2 linked regions of the Haladaptatus sp. R4 genome follow. The main gene of each other region encodes a partner of the protein of the gene in region 2 in a complex. Links are inferred from orthologs where the notes say so. Each region holds a gene or a part of one and is shown on either strand. Other genes may lie near its edges. The genes, in order: A4G99_RS13945 and A4G99_RS06520.

Region 1 (3,131 bases), on a different replicon or contig from region 2:
GCAACGAGAGACCGGCGGCCTCGAAGCCGGTTTCCTCGCGGAGTTCGCGTCCCGCGGCGGCCGTGTAGGATTCGCCGTCCTCCACGATTCCAGCAGGGCACTCCAAACAAGTCTCCCCGATGACGGGGCGGTACTGCTCGACGAAAACTACTTGCCCGTCTTCGATTGCGAGGATGACGACCGCGGGTGGAAGGTCGGCCCAGTAGTACTTCTTCGTCGTCCCGTCGGGTTGTTCCACGAGGTCGTAGCCGCCGGTGTACCACCCGGTTTCGTACTCGGCTTTCGATTCGAGTACCGGCCAGTCGTGGTCGCGCCAGTCGTCGGTCATGGTCGTCACTGAGGGAGCGTGTCGTTAAAATCGAACTGATACCCCGTCAGTCGTGGTGTGCGGAGTTATCCTGCGGGTCGTAGCCGAGGACCTCGCGCGCTCGGTCGATGGAGTAGTACTTCCGGTCGTTGTCCGAGATGCCGTAGACGATTTCGTAGCCGTAATCGGCCGACAGACAGCAGTCGAACAGGTGGGCACAGTCGCGGTAGGAAAGCCACATCGCTTGCCCGCGTTCGTAATCTATCGGCGGGTGGCCTTCGGTCAGATTACCGATTCGGACACAGGCCACGCTGATGTCGAACTCGTCGTGGTAGTATCGACCGAGCGTTTCCCCGGCGGCCTTGCTGACGCCGTAGAGGTTGCTCGGACGGGGAAGTTCGGTGCCGTCCAGTCGGAACTCGTCGTGTGTCCGATAGAGGTCGGGGGTACGCTCCTCCGTCTCGTAGGCACCGACGGCGTGGTTCGAGGAGGCGAACACGAACTTATCGACGCCAGCGTCCACCGCCGCTTGGAGGACGGTGTGTGTCCCGTCGATGTTGTTGCCGAGCACGCTGTTCCACGGCGCTTCCGGACGGGGGTCCCCGGCGAGGTGGATAATCGCCCCCGCACCGTCCACTGCCTCGTAAACGGCATCGTAGTCGGTGATATCGGCGACGAAAAACTCGTCAGACGGTTCCGCCGCTGGCGGTTCCCTGTCGAGCAATCGCCACTCGTATTTCGATTCGAGGTCGCCGAGAATCGCCGTCCCGACGCGGCCCTCGGAACCCGTGAGCAGAACGGGATCGTCCATTCAGTCGGCTAGAGGCACAACCTCGATAAGAACCATGCGATTTTGCGGCGCGAGACTGGGACCGTTCGTGCCGCGATAGATCTTCCTACGCGAGACGGGCGAACGCGAGATTCCCGTTGACGTTCTCGATGTACACCTGCACCTCGTCGCCCTTCTGTGCGCCCGGAACGAAAATCGTGTACTTGCCGCGTTCGGCGACGCCGTCGCCCTTGCGTCCGGTGCCGGTGATCTTGACCTCGTAGGTTCGACCCTCCTCGACGGCATCGCGCTGTTGGGTTCGGTTCGTCGTGCTTCGTTTCGTGACGGGACGGAACGCACCACAGGCGTCACAGCGGAGCATGAGGTTGCGGTTCTCGCGCACGAGACGGGTGTCCGGAAGGCCACACTCCGAACAGATGACGAACTCCTCGACGTACTCGTCCAGCGCGGTTTCGAAGTCGGATACCGAGAAGGACCCGCTGTAGCGAGCCTGTCCGTCCTCGTACTTCCCGCTGGTTCCGAGTTCGCGCTGAACGGAACTATGGACGTGCTCGCCATCACGCGAAAGCGCGTCGGCGATGTCGTCCAAATTGGTCAGTCGTGTGAACGACCCGTCCTTCTGTACGGCCGGGTCCGGATAGCTGAATCGCTCGTCGCTCGTCTCCAACTCCGGAACGGCGTCCATGCCTCTGTCGAGTGCAGAACTGTAATCCATGTGTTTTGGTGAGAGGTGAACACGTAAATGTGCTCCGTGTTCCATGTCATCACGAACTTTAACCCCCAACGCCTCTCCCGAGGTATGGAACCGACGACCCGAGACGCGGCCTGTTTCGAAGCGGGAATCAAGTTCGGCGCGCTCTATCACCAGTTCGCCGGAACGCCGGTCAGCCCCGACAGCGCCGACAGCCTCGAACGCGCAATCGAGGAGAGCATCGAGAATCAGCCGTTCTGCGAATCGGTCGAAGTGGACATCCTGACCGAGAAACTCGCGGACGAAATCGACCACGGCTATACTGAATTAACGGGTAAATACCTCGAAGTCGAAATCATCATCGACCACGAGGACACCGAAGTCGTGACCCGGATGGAAATGGAGGACGGCTACCCGCTGATGAAAATCGAGTCGGTTCGGGAGAAGTGAGAAGAAAAATCGATTTCCGCCCTGTTGGCCCGCGAGCGACGAAGGAGCGAGCGGGCCGACGACTGAATGGAACTGGCTGACTCACACTGCGAGTCAGCCAGCGAAATGAAGGAGGAGTGCTTTTGGTCCAGGTTTTACAGGGAGACGGCCAGCGGGCGGCCAAATTGGCCGCCCGCTGGCTTTCGACCGTCGTAAAACCTGGCGTTTCACTTCCGGTTTCGGGTTATCTTTTAAATGCGATCCCGTCTAATCAAGTGACATGAGCCAATCCTCGTTCGATGACGAACTGTTCGGAGAAGCGGCGAACGAAATGCGGGAAGACGTGGAGGAGAACCTCGCGGCCGCCCGCGAGGAACTGCCACCCGTCGAAGCGGTCTGGGAGACCGACGCCGAGAACACGCTCGGGGCGCTCAACGCGCTTCGGTCGGCGCTCGACGTTGGCGACGCCGCCGAGCACCTGCACGACGCGAAGAAGTGGTACGCGATGGGACAGCGCGCGGACGCATTCGAGGACGCCGACGATCTCGAAGCCGAAATCGAGACCATCGAGAGCGCCATCTCGGACATCGAGGACGCCCGCGAGCAGGTCGGCGAACTGGCGAGCACGATTCCGAGCCTGAAGGGGTCGCTGGAGGAACTACACGCCGAAGACGAGGAAGTCGAAGAAGAGGAGGAAGAGGAGGAAGAAGAGGAAGAAGCGGAAGAAGCGGCCGACGAGGAAGTCGAAGAAGAAGAGGACGAGGAGTAAGGAGAAAACTACTCGTGCTCGGGGCGGTGCACGTCGCGTGATTCGACCGCCGTGAGAAGCTTCACGAGCGACCGCGTCGCCAGTTCCAACAGTTCTTCGCCGCGCTCCTCGTCGCCTGCCTCCGGGTCGCCGACGACGCCGTTTT
Region 2 (3,113 bases):
GGCGCTTTTGACGGTCTTCCTTCAGCCAGCCGTGTTTACCGAGGCCGACCTGCTTCGCCGTGAGACCGATCTTGCTTTCACGCGGGTTGCGTTCGTCGATACTCTTGGTCACGATACGCGTGCGAACGGAGTCGCCGACGCCGAGCGTGCGGTTGGACTCGCGGGAGGCGAGCGCTTGGCCCTCCTCGTCGAACGCGAGGTATTCGTCCGAAATCTGGGAGACGTGGAGCAGGCCGTCCACCGGCCCGATACCGACGAACGCCCCGAAGTTGACGACTTCGACGACTTCGCCGTCCACGACTTCCTGCATCTGCGGGTCGAACGTCAGCGCGTCGAACTCCGCTTCGTAGTAGACGCCGGGACGGTTCGGCAGTACGGCACCTTCGCCGATGTCGTGAACTTCGGTGACGCTGACGACGCTTCCGACGTCCTCGTCCATCCGTCCTTCGAGTTTGTCCTGTAGTAACCGTTTCACCAGGTCCGGCGTAACGTCTGCGAGGAACTGGGGAGGTACTTCGACCGTGTCCTTCAATCTGGCCCGTTTATACATGCTATGGTTGAGTGATTGCGAGTTTGTTCTTCCCCCTTATATGGATTACCGATACGCCAGCGTCGAGCAGGCGTGTACGAAGGGGTGCGTCGTTCGTGACGACGAAGTCGAACTCGGGTCCGAGTTCGACCAATGCGTCGTCGGCGTACGATTCCTCGTGGTCGATGGTTCGACATCGCGTCGCCAAATCGGCTCCCACACTCGCGGCGGTCGCCTCCTTGCCGTTGCCCTGTGACAGTCCGTCGAGTTCGGTGACGACGGCGCGAGGGGTGACACACTCGAACTGGCCCAATAGCCGGTCGAGTTCGTCGAACACCCTGACGCCACATTCGACGGGCATCATGAGGGCACTGGTATCCATGACGACGGTGTGAACCATCAGTTCTGGGTCGTGAGGGTTCCGATGCCGATGAGCCGCCAGCGTGCGCCGATACGGCGGTTGATGGCGATTTTCGCCCCTTCAGCCGCACAGACGGGACGCTTGAGCGAGACTTCACACTCGTCGTCGCGCGCGCTGGTGACGGCACCGACCGTCGTCGCCGTTCCGACCGTCAGCATGAGCGGTTCGCCCGTGCTGATTTCGTCCACGTTCTGCTCGTCCATGCCGACGAGGCGTTCGAGCAGATCGACTTTCATCGTGAACTGCTCCCACGTCGGCGGGAGACTGCCGGGGGTCCCCGCGACCTGTCCGGCCAGCGCGTCACCCTTGGTGAGGCTCGGGTCGAGACCCGTTCCGACGCCGAGTAGGCCGCCGGGCGTGGCTTCGTCCACCATCTCGCCACCCGCTTGGAGGGACCGCACGTCGGTCTGGATGGGTTCCCACTGCGTCTGGCCGCCTTCTTCCACTTCGCGTCCGGGACGGAGTTCGAGTTCGTCGCCCGCGTTGAGCTTTCCTTGAACGAGACTGCCGCCGAGCACGCCGCCAGTGAGACTGTCCCACGTCGTGCCGGGACGGTTGATGTCGAAACTGCGAGCGACGTACATCTGTGGGTCGTCGTTCGGGTCCTGTTCCGGCGTCGGGATCTCCTCCTCGATGGCCTGAATCAGCAGGTCGATGTTGACCTCCTGTTGGGCGCTGATCGGGACGACTGGCGCGTCCTCCGCGACCGTCCCTTCCACGAACTCCTGAATCTGTTCGTAGTTACGTCGCGCGCGGTCGGGACTGACGAGGTCGATCTTGTTCTGTGCGATGACGATGTTCTCGATGCCGATGATGTCGAGCGCCATCAGGTGCTCTTCGGTCTGGGCCTGCGGAACGTTCTCCGTGGCCGAGACGACGAGCACCGCGCCGTCCATCAGCGACGCTCCCGAGAGCATTGTCGCCATGAGCGTTTCGTGGCCGGGCGCGTCCACGAACGATACCGTTCGAATCGGTTCGCTTTCGCTCCCGTCGTCGCACGTTTCATCGACCGTGTAGCACTCCGGTGCGTCCACGCCAGGGCACTGCCTGAACGTCGCGTCCGCGTATCCGAGTCTGATAGAAATCCCCCGCTTCATCTCCTCGGAGTGCTGGTCGGTCCATTCCCCGGAAAGAGCCTGCACGAGCGTTGTCTTTCCGTGGTCTACGTGGCCGACGAGTCCGATATTCACCTCCGGTTGGTTGTGTGTTCCTGTCAACGTTGACCTCCTGAAGTAATCTTGTCGTAGATTCGGCCCGAACGACTGATAAACCTACTGTTCTCGCATCGCGCGCATTCCTGACAAGGACGTTACAAAAATGTAATTCACATAACGTTTTATCCGCTACCCGACGAAACTACCCCCATGAGCAGCGACACCGAGTTGCAGGAGTGTGAGGACTGTCTCGCTCCGGCGAAGGCGTTCTCGGTCATCGCCAACGAGACGCGCCTCTCGATTTTAGAGGCGCTTTGGCAGGCCCCGGAACGACCAGTCGGCTTCTCCGAACTTCGAAAGGAGGTCGGGATGCGCGACAGCGCCCAGTTCAACTACCATCTGAAACAGCTGACCGACCACTTCGTCGTCCGAACCGACGAGGGCTACGACTTCCGCCAGGCCGGAAAGAAGGTCGTGAGCGCGGTGCTGGCGGGTTCGTTCAACGAACATCCGCACCTCGACCCCATCGAACTGGACGAGACGTGCGCCGCCTGTGGTTCCCACCTCCGAGCGACGTACGAGGAGGAGACGCTGACGGTGGCCTGCCCCGACTGCGGGAAGGCTCACGGCAACTATCCGTTCCCACCGGGCGGTCTGAACGACCGTACCAGCGACGAAATCATGGACGCGTTCAACCAGCGCGTGCGCCACCTCCACTGTCTCGCCGCCGACGGCGTGTGCCCTGAGTGCAACGGGAAGATGGGAACGACGGTGAAGAAGGATACGGAGAACGTCCTCGGAACGAAGGTCAGGGTGGACCACCACTGCGAACAGTGCCATCACCAACTCCATTCGACGGTGGGGCTGTCGCTTCTGGACCAGTCGCGGGTCGTCACGTTCTACAGCGACCACGGCATCGACCTCTGTACGAAGCCGTTCTGGTCGCTCACGTGGTGTGTGGGCGACGAAACCACGACGGTTCTCTCCGAGGACCCGTGGCGAATCCGCG

What was found.
Region 1: the proteins of A4G99_RS06520 (region 2) and A4G99_RS13945 are in contact, whole or in part, in a crystal structure (PDB 2QMU), measured with the Saccharolobus solfataricus proteins. The link is inferred for Haladaptatus sp. R4 from one-to-one orthologs. Residues at the interface, in WP_009988771.1 of Saccharolobus solfataricus: Trp33, Pro65, Glu66, Gln148, Val151, Asp152, Val154, Ser155, Lys156, Ala159, Leu160, Tyr163, Arg164, Lys167, Ile180, Ile181, Pro182, Val183, Ser184, Leu186, His187, Ile189, Asn190, Asp192, Ser193; in WP_231918336.1 of Saccharolobus solfataricus: Met1, Leu2, Arg4, Leu5, Tyr6, Lys8, Leu9, Pro10, Ile106, Lys108, Lys109, Glu110, Lys111.

What each region holds. Positions count from the first base shown.
Region 1 is NZ_LWHG01000021.1:853,718-856,848, reverse strand. The notes cover bases 9-2,817. They hold A4G99_RS13945 (translation initiation factor IF-2 subunit beta), read right to left. Parts: upstream 1,813-2,817; coding sequence 1,204-1,812; downstream 9-1,203. Other genes in these bases: A4G99_RS13935 (DUF5790 family protein), read left to right, coding at 2,498-2,817; A4G99_RS13940 (dihydroneopterin aldolase family protein), read left to right, coding at 1,897-2,238; azf (NAD-dependent glucose-6-phosphate dehydrogenase Azf), read right to left, coding at 375-1,118; A4G99_RS13955 (NUDIX hydrolase), read right to left, coding at 9-328. In the rest of the region: more of A4G99_RS13955, read right to left, coding at 1-8; more of A4G99_RS13935, read left to right, coding at 2,818-2,986; A4G99_RS13930 (creatininase family protein), read right to left, coding at 2,995-3,131. UniProt on the Methanocaldococcus jannaschii protein: eIF-2 functions in the early steps of protein synthesis by forming a ternary complex with GTP and initiator tRNA.
Region 2 is NZ_LWHG01000011.1:562,949-566,061, forward strand. What follows is about bases 49-2,839. They hold A4G99_RS06520 (translation initiation factor IF-2 subunit gamma), read right to left. Parts: upstream 2,168-2,839; coding sequence 929-2,167; downstream 49-928. Other genes in these bases: A4G99_RS06510 (DNA-directed RNA polymerase), read right to left, coding at 49-550; A4G99_RS06515 (PIN domain-containing protein), read right to left, coding at 552-929; A4G99_RS06525 (winged helix-turn-helix domain-containing protein), read left to right, coding at 2,315-2,839. Also shown: more of A4G99_RS06510, read right to left, coding at 1-48; more of A4G99_RS06525, read left to right, coding at 2,840-3,113. UniProt on the Methanocaldococcus jannaschii protein: eIF-2 functions in the early steps of protein synthesis by forming a ternary complex with GTP and initiator tRNA.